Regions from separate parts of the Rhizobium acaciae genome, predicted to be linked through region 2. Evidence: predicted binding sites of a transcription regulator. Region 2 holds the regulator's gene; each other region holds the start of a gene.
What was found. Region 2 encodes LexA, which represses DNA repair genes until DNA is damaged. Its sites were predicted from a motif close to TGTTCNNNNTGTGTTCNG; they were not measured.
Positions count from the first base shown of each region.

Region 1 (2,201 bases), on a different contig from region 2:
GCCGATGCCCTTTGCGCCGGTGCTTTCGAAGCGCTCCTGCTGGATCTCGCGGGCGCGGGCGACGCGGCGGGCGACGTCTGCGCTGGATTCGGCCGCCATCGGCCGGATCAGATCGGCAGCGGAGACGGCCGGCACATCGATGCGGATATCGATGCGGTCCATCAGCGGGCCGGAGATGCGGGCCTGGTAATCGCTCATGCAGCGTGGCCCGCGGGCGCAGGTATGGCCCGGCTCGCCGGCCATGCCGCAGCGGCAGGGGTTCATCGCCGCGATCAGCTGGAATTTGGCCGGATAGGAGACGCGGTGATTGGCACGCGCAATGACGCATTCGCCGCCTTCGAGCGGCTGGCGCAGCGCATCGAGCGCTTGCGGCGTGAATTCGGGAAATTCATCGAGAAAGAGCACGCCGTGATGGGCCAGCGAGGCTTCGCCCGGACGGGCGCGCAAGCCGCCGCCGACAAGGGCTGCCATGGTGGCGGAATGATGCGGGGTGCGGAAGGGCCGGCGATCGGAAAGCTTGCCGCCGGAGAGCTGGCCGGCGATCGAATGGACCATCGACACCTCAAGCAGCTCGGCGGCCGAAAGCGGCGGCAGGATCGATGGCAGCCTGGCCGCCAGCATCGACTTGCCGGAGCCCGGAGGACCGACCATCAGCAGATTATGGCCGCCGGCGGCTGCGACCTCGAGCGCGCGCTTGGCGCTTTCCTGGCCCTTGATCTCGGCAAGGTCCGGCAGGTTTGCGGCATTGGCGCGGATCGACGCTTCGGGCCTGGATAGGACCTGCGTGCCGCGGAAATGATTGGCAAGGGCGATCAGGCTGCGCGGTGCGAGGATATCGACCTCGGCGCCTGCCCAGGCGGCTTCAGCGCCGCTTTCGGCCGGGCAGATCAGCCCCTTGCCGAGCGCATTGGCGCCGATCGCGGCCGGCAGAGCGCCTGAGATGGCGGCGATCGTTCCGTCGAGATTGAGCTCGCCGACGACGACAAAGTCCGACAGCGCATCGGCGGGAATGGCGCCGAGGGCGGCCATCAGGGCAAGGGCGATCGGCAGATCGAAATGCGAGCCCTCTTTCGGCAGGTCGGCCGGCGCCAGATTGACCGTCACGCGCTTTGCCGGCAGCGCCAGGCCGGAGGCGTGGAGGGCTGCCTGCACGCGCTCGCGGCTCTCAGCCACCGCCTTGTCAGGAAGGCCGACGATCTGCATGCCGACCTTGCCGGGCGCGACCATGACCTGAACCTCGACCGGCACACCTTCGATGCCCTGAAATGCCACCGTACTGACACGCGCGACCATATGCCCATCCCTTGTCCCGCAGACTCTACCATACCGCCCAACGGCCTTTATCTGATGCATGTCGTGGTCCCAAAACCGCTTCGCACTTTTGGGCGACAGGCATTAAGGCCGACGGTTGCAATCTGGCATGGAAGCCGGAATAAAACAAGAACAATCACAGAACATAGTCAGGCATCCGCTGTGACCTTGGTTGTACCCGGTCACAGGAACAAACGGGCATGGGCGGCAGGCTCAGCCGCGCTTGCGCTCGATCGCATCCCAAAGCAGGCTCGCGATATCGGCGCCGCCGAATTTCTTGACTTCGCGGATGCCGGTGGGCGATGTGACGTTGATCTCGGTCATGTAATCGCCGATCACATCGATGCCGACGAGCAGGAAGCCACGTTCCCTCAGCGCCGGGCCGATGCGGGCGCAGATTTCCTGTTCACGCGCCGTCAGCTCGGTCGCCTCGGCGCGGCCGCCGACATGCATGTTGGAGCGGCTGTCGTGTTCGGCCGGCACGCGGTTGATGGCGCCGGCGAATTCGCCGTCGACCAGGATGATGCGCTTGTCGCCCTTGCGCACGTCGGGCAGATATTGCTGGGCGATGAAGGGCTCGCGGAAAAGCTGGCCGAACATTTCCAGCAGCGAGGAGAGGTTGCGGTCGTCGCGGGTCGAATGGAAGACGCCGGCGCCGCCATTGCCGTAGAGCGGCTTCAGGATGATGTCGCCCATCTCGTCGCGGAAGCGGCGGATCTCGGCGGCATCCTTGGTGATCAGCGTCTTCGGCATCAGGTCGGAGAATTCGGTGACGAAGATCTTCTCCGGCGAATTGCGCACCCAGGCCGGATCGTTGACGACGAGCGTCTTCGGGTGGACGCGTTCGAGCAGATGCGTCGAGGTGATGTAGGCCATGTCGAAGGGCGGAT
Region 1 is NZ_JAPCZO010000008.1:110,462-112,662, forward strand. Features, by position in the region: gene OLZ32_RS14655 (YifB family Mg chelatase-like AAA ATPase) at 1-1,293, opposite strand, end outside; gene gshB (glutathione synthase) at 1,525-2,201, opposite strand, start outside.
Region 1: a site for LexA is predicted at 1,429-1,446, ahead of OLZ32_RS14655 (YifB family Mg chelatase-like AAA ATPase). Genes of this name have one in related genera too.

Region 2 (2,201 bases):
AGCGAAGAGGATTGCCCGGCCGCGCAGGCCGCGATCTGCGGATGAGCCGGCGATATCGAAATAGGCCTCCAGCCCTTCCGGCGTCATCAGGCTGATTTTTGCATTCGACGCCGCGATAGAGACGCCGAAACCGGTTTTCTCGACTGCCGATTGCGCCACGGCAAGGCTGACGAAGGCGGCGAAGGCTGCCGGTTCCGGGGTGCAAAGCGCGATCTCGACTATGCCGGTGACACCATTGGCGTGCGTCTCCAGCGCGGCGCGGTCGGCCGGCAGCGGATTGACGCGCTCGACGGTGAAAAGCAGGAGATCAGGCGCGCACAGGTCCCCGGCAAAGGCCAGCTTGAAGCCGGCAATCGCCTCGGAACCGTCCGGCATCGTCATCGGTCGGGTGAATTGCAGCATCTCGCCGGCGCTCGATCCGTTGCCAACGAAATTCTGATGATCGATGCCGGCATCCTTGCTGCCGAAAGCCAGCCCCGAAAGCCCCTCCTCGCCACAGCGGAAACGGAAGGCCTGGTTGCGGGCGGTGAAGACATTGCCTTGGCGCGCCGATGCTTCGCTCTCCTCGACGCTCGCAATCCCGAGCGGCTCCAAATAGGTCTTGTCGGCAAAGAAGACGCAGGCATTCTCCGTTCCGAAGGGATGGCGCGCATCGGCGGCAACGGTGAAGCCGAGCTTGCCAAGCCTCTCGCGCGCCAGATCGATATGGACGACCGGCAGCACGACATGATCCAGCGGGTGCGGTTTGGCGGAGTGCTCGTCCATGATATCCCTCCTGGAAACGGCAAGAGATGTGCGACAGCGCTACCCTCAATGCAAGACTTCTGTGCCAATCCGGCGAATGAAAATAAAAATCTCAACGAGTTGGCGCCAAGTTTTACGGAAATTTAGCTACTTGCGGAACACATATGGAACATATAGTGTCTGTTCTGGATTTGTTTCAATCACGAGGTCACAACGTCGATGCTCACGCGCAAACAACAGGAGCTTCTCCTTTTCATTCACGAGCGCATGAAGGAATCCGGCGTTCCGCCATCTTTCGACGAAATGAAGGATGCTCTGGACCTCGCCTCCAAGTCCGGAATTCATCGCTTGATTACAGCGCTCGAGGAGCGAGGCTTCATTCGCCGCCTACCGAACCGCGCCCGCGCGCTCGAGGTCATCAAGCTTCCGGAGGCCTACAGCCCCAGCATCCAGCCGCGGCGCGGCTTTTCGCCGAGCGTCATCGAGGGCAGCCTCGGCAAACCGCAGCCGGTCGCCACTCCTGCTCCCGCAAAACCCGTCGCCGACAACGGCAACTCGGTCTCCGTGCCGGTCATGGGCCGAATCGCTGCCGGTGTGCCGATCTCGGCGATCCAGAACAATACCCACGACATCGTCGTTCCGGCGGACATGCTCGGCTCCGGTGAACATTATGCGCTGGAGGTCAAGGGCGATTCGATGATCGACGCCGGCATCTTCGACGGCGACACCGTGATCATCCGCAACGGCAGCACCGCAAGTCCTGGCGACATCGTCGTTGCTCTCGTCGACGACGAAGAAGCGACACTCAAGCGCTTCCGCCGCAAGGGCGCCTCGATCGCGCTGGAAGCGGCCAACCCGGCTTACGAGACCCGGATTTTCGGTCCGGACCGTGTCAAGGTTCAGGGCAAACTCGTCGGTCTCATTCGCCGCTATCACTGACATTGGCCAGGCCCGATTCGGTAAAACTATTGCTGCGCCAGTCATAGGCGCGATGGCGCATCCATGGCCGCGACAATGCATCGAATGCGGTTGCGACCTCCAGGCCGGTGCCCGTGAAGCGCAACTCGATGGAACCGGTCCTGCGCAGCGTCTCACCAGTGAAGAGCGTCGCACCCGAGCGGCAATTGTTGAAGCGAAGGCGGACCGACGTCACGACGATATCGGCCGCGTCACATGCCGGGCCGAGATAGGCGGCATTGTCGATGACGGTTACCACCTGACCATTGCCAAGCCTTGATGTGCACCAGGCCTTCTTGACGCAGGAAAAGCGGTTTGCGTCACCGCCCGCTGTGGCCGCTCGCATCGCGGTCCTTGCTTCGTTCTGCTGATCGCGGGAAAGCCTGACGCGGCGGTCTTCTCCCTCAGGCGGGATAGCAGGACCATCCAGCATCTTCGGCGGATCGTGCCTCGGCAGGACCAGGGCTCTCTGCCACTGGTCGAAGATGAAATCCGGCGGT
Region 2 is NZ_JAPCZO010000007.1:225,380-227,580, reverse strand. Features, by position in the region: gene OLZ32_RS13775 (VOC family protein) at 1-765, opposite strand, end outside; gene lexA (transcriptional repressor LexA) at 964-1,683, shown strand; gene OLZ32_RS13765 (ComEC/Rec2 family competence protein) at 1,664-2,201, opposite strand, start outside.

Region 3 (2,201 bases), on a different contig from region 2:
GGTGATGTCGCCGGCGATCCCGCCTTGGTTTTCCGCCTGCCGCAGCCGCTCGCAGAGGAAATGCAGCAGCACCGTTCCCGGCAGTTCGCCGGCATGCAGTGCCGCCTGGATATAGATCTTCGGCGCCTTCGGATCGTGGCCTTTAAAACGCAGCACCGGCAGCCGCCACTCCGTTCCCGGCGTATCTCCGGGGATGATGATCTCTGAAACGTCCATGCTGATTTCGCTTCCCGTGTGCAACACCTGAACGAGCTTTATGCGCAGAAGCTGGGCAAGCGCAAGCCGCGGCCAAGGGCATCAGCCTGCCTTAGCCGAGCAATGGCCAGCGATCGATAATGCGATGTTCGGTTTCTCCAATCAGGCTCTCGATGAGCAGGAATTCGGACGCCGTCCACGAAACGGGTGTGTCGAGGGTCGTCGGCGGCACGGCTTTGCGGTCGTAGAGCAGCGTCATATGCGGCGTGAAATCGCGGCTGATATTGTGCCGCAATCCGGCATTGTGCATGCCGACGCCCAGTTGGACATGCACGCGGGTGAGCGGTTTCCGTCCGCCCTCGCCGCAAAGCACAAGCGCTCGCGCCTGCGGGAATCGCATGATCCGGTCAAAGGTCATTGCGATCGGCGCACTCTCGACTGTGGCGCCGGCCTGTCGTGCCGCGAAGACCACATCCTCCGGCAGCTTCGGATAGTCTCCGACCCAGATGATCGACACATGCAATGTCGTCAGGCGCGGCCTGCCGGAAAGGGAAAAGGCTCGACGATAGTCATCGGCGATTGCGGCCGCCTGCTGCTCGATGGCATCAGGAGGACAGAGCGCAAAGAAAAGTCGGTGTCCGCTGGCGTAGCTTTCGTTCCGCCGTCCGCGACCATTTTTGTCGTCTCCGAAGTCGAGGGGCATCTGGTTCATAGAGTCTCAGGTCGTCATGACCCACCTCGTCGTTTTCAAAACGCGACGAAGATACTCTGCAAGGAAGCAACATCAAGAACAGAAAGAGAACATAATTTCCCGACATGCTCGGGCCACACTTATCCGAAACGTCGCTCAGGACCGCGTGAAGTGGATAGTCGGTCGACAATGCCGAGGTGCATCGCCATATTCCCTGGAAGCCCGGCACGCGCAAGAAACGGGTTGAAACAGCGGCCGTCCCATACGATTTAGAGGGTCATCGAAAACGCGGAGGCTGTGTCATGGCTGAGACAACGCACCACTATCTCATCTTCGAAACCGCGGGCGGTTTCTGTGGTATCGCCTGGAGCGACGCCGGCATCACCCGCTTCCAACTGCCGACCAAATCAGCAGAGGCGACCGAACGGCTCCTGCTGCGCCGCCTGCCGGATGCCGAAGCCGGCGCGCCGACGCCTGCCATACTGGAAACGGTCGCGGCGGTGAAGCGTTACTTCCAGGGCGAAGAGACGGATTTTTCCGGCGTCGAACTCGATCTTGCCGGCCAGGATACCTTCTTCCGGGATATTTATGCGGCGGCAAGGCGTGTCGGCTGGGGCCACACCACCACTTACGGCGCGCTGGCGAAGGAGCTCGGCGTCGGGCCGGAAGCCGCCCGCGACGTCGGCCAGGCGATGGCGAAGAACCCGGTCGCTCTGATCATTCCCTGCCACCGGGTGCTTGCGGCCGGCGGCAAGATCGGCGGCTTCTCCGCGCCCGGCGGTTCGTCATCGAAGGCCCGCATGCTGGAGCTCGAAGGCGTCAACCTCGCCCCGCCGCCGCCTGCCCAGCAGTCTCTGGGTTTTTAGGCGGCGGAGGCTTTTCGTTTTCCGCAATTCCCGGCAAAATCGCTTCGCGCTTTGCCTGGCAAAACCACTCAACACTTTTGCTGGAATTGCTTTGACAGCAGTCTCAACTGATCAATAGGGGCTGGCTGTCGGCCGGATGATGATCTCGCTGACATCGACGTCATCGGGTTGGCTGACGGCGTAGAGGATCGAATTGGCGATGGCCTCGGGGCTGATCGTGATCGCCCTGAAAGCCTTCATGGCGTCCCGCGCCGTCGGATCGGTAATCGTGTCGGCCAGTTCCGACGTCGTCGTGCCGGGAGAAATGACCGTCACCCGGATACGATCGGTCTCCTGCCGCAATCCGTCCGAGATCGCCCGCACCGCGAATTTCGTCGCGCAATAGACGGCCGCCGTCGGCGAGACGCTGTGGCCGCCGATCGAAGACAGGTTGATGATCTGCCCGGACC
Region 3 is NZ_JAPCZO010000008.1:161,553-163,753, reverse strand. Features, by position in the region: gene OLZ32_RS14930 (succinylglutamate desuccinylase/aspartoacylase family protein) at 1-216, opposite strand, end outside; gene OLZ32_RS14925 (2'-5' RNA ligase family protein) at 308-907, opposite strand; gene OLZ32_RS14920 (methylated-DNA--[protein]-cysteine S-methyltransferase) at 1,189-1,752, shown strand; gene OLZ32_RS14915 (SDR family oxidoreductase) at 1,864-2,201, opposite strand, start outside.
Region 3: a site for LexA is predicted at 982-999, ahead of OLZ32_RS14925 (2'-5' RNA ligase family protein). Genes of this name have one in related genera too.

Region 4 (2,201 bases), on a different contig from region 2:
GGTGACGAGTTCGCCGGAGTTCTTCGCCTTCTCTTGCGTCTCGCGCACGGCATCCGACGCCTTCTCGGCATTGGCGGCTGTCTGGCCGACGCTGACGGACAACTGCTGCAGGGCGGCCGAGCTCTCCTCGACGCCTGCCGCCTGCTGGGCAGTGCGCAGCGCCAGATCGTTGGTCGCATTGGAAATGACGTCGGCACCGCTCATGATATGGCCGGAGGTCTCGCGCACGGAGGCGAAGGACTGGCTTAGCGCCCTGACGGCGCGGTTGTAGTCCTCGGCCATCTGCCGGAAATTGCCCGGCAGGTCGGACGGCAGGGTGGCTTCGAGATCGCCGTTCGACAGCGCTTCCAGACCGCGGCGCAGTTGCTCCAGCGCGATCGCCTGATCGGACTCGGCCTCAGCGCGCTGCTCTTCCAAAGCGCGGCGCTTTGCTTCGAGCGTCTCGAGATAGACCGAGATGGAATAATCCATGTCGAGCATGCCGGCCTTGATGACCGCCGACAGCTTCTGTGCCAATGCCTTGCCCTCTCGGCGCGCGAAGATCGACGGCCACTGCTTCTCCATGATGCCCTTGACGAGCTCGGACATGACGATGGCGTAGCCGCCAATATACCAGCGCGGCTCCAGTCCGATACGGGCGTGCGTCCGGCCGACCGCGGTCACGCCGTTGACATAGCTCTCGTCGAATGCGCCGCCGGCGAGATTGGCCCAATGGTCCTGCTGGCGCTTCTTGGCATGGCCGACATGGTTCTTATCGGCGAAGAAGCCTGCGACAGCCGGGGTCTTGGCGATCTTGGCGTAGAATTTATCGAGGGCGCCGCCGATCAGCTCCGATATGACAGGGCGCAGATCCCGCATCGACTTGCGCGCTGCCTCATCCAGTTCGATGAAATCGAGGCGCTGCCTGAGGGCACTGTCGGTTTGCTGGGCGGTCATGGGGATCTCTGTACTTGGCGCGACGCGCGGGAAGGAATTTCTGCGTCGCAGGTTTTGGCCAATATGGTTGAGCAATCGTTAAATCGGACGGCGATTTCTTCTCCCCGAACGAGGAAGAGCGATCGCTTGGAAGGATATTGAGGGCGGCTCATTCCGTTCACGTTTTGATCTATATATCGCCATTTCTTCTGTTATGCTTGCGACATGACCATCCATTCCGAATCGCTCGCCCTTGCCCTTGCCTCGATCAGCCCGGCCATGCTGGCGCTTGTCGGCGGCGTTCTCGTCGCCCTCGCCCTGCTGGTGATCGTACTTCTGCTGCGCGGCGCCAGCCTTCGCCACGAGCAGGCGGAGGAAGCGAGCTTTCGTGCTCAGGAAAACGAAGCGCGCATGGCCGAGCTTTTGAAGATCCAGGCGGAGATGCAGGGCCGCATCGCAGCGATGACCGAGGTCTTCGGCGCGCGGCAGAGCGAACTCAACCAGACGATCAGCCAACGCCTCGACGGCATGTCGCAGCGCGTCAGCTCGACGATCACCGAGCAGACCAAATCGACGCATGAGAACCTGCAGCGGCTGCAGGAGCGGCTGGCGGTTATCGATGCCGCGCAGAACAATATCCAGACGCTCGCCAAGGATGTCGTCGGGCTGCAGGCCATTCTGTCCAACAAGCAGACGCGCGGCGCCTTCGGCCAGTCGAGGATGGAAACGATCGTCGCCGACGGTCTGCCGATGGGCGCTTACGCCTTCCAGCAGACGCTGTCCAACGGATCGCGGCCGGACTGCACGATCCGCATGCCGAACGGCGCGCCGCCGCTGGTGATCGACGCGAAATTTCCGCTCGAAGCCTGGAACGCGATCCGCGACGCCGGCAGCCCCGAGGCCGGCAAGATCGCCGGCCAGCAGTTCCGCCGCGACATGGAGGTCCATATAAGGGACATTTCCGAGAAATATCTGATCCAAGGGGAAACCCAGGATACGGCCTTTCTCTTCGTGCCGTCGGAATCGATCTTCGCCGAGATCCACGAGCATTTCGAGCCGGTGGTACAGAAGGCGCACCGCGCGCGCCTCGTTATCGTCTCACCGTCGCTGCTGATGCTGTCGATCCAGGTCATCCAGGCCGTGCTCAAGGACCAGCGCATGCGGGCGCAGGCGCATCTGATCCAGGGCGAGGTGGCGATCCTGATGGACGACCTCAGCCGCCTCGATGAGCGGGTACGCAAGCTGCAGGGCCATTTCGCCATGGCGCAGAAGGATATCGACATGGT
Region 4 is NZ_JAPCZO010000008.1:12,812-15,012, forward strand. Features, by position in the region: gene OLZ32_RS14165 (globin-coupled sensor protein) at 1-936, opposite strand, end outside; gene OLZ32_RS14170 (DNA recombination protein RmuC) at 1,141-2,201, shown strand, end outside.
Region 4: a site for LexA is predicted at 1,091-1,108, ahead of OLZ32_RS14170 (DNA recombination protein RmuC). Genes of this name have one in related genera too.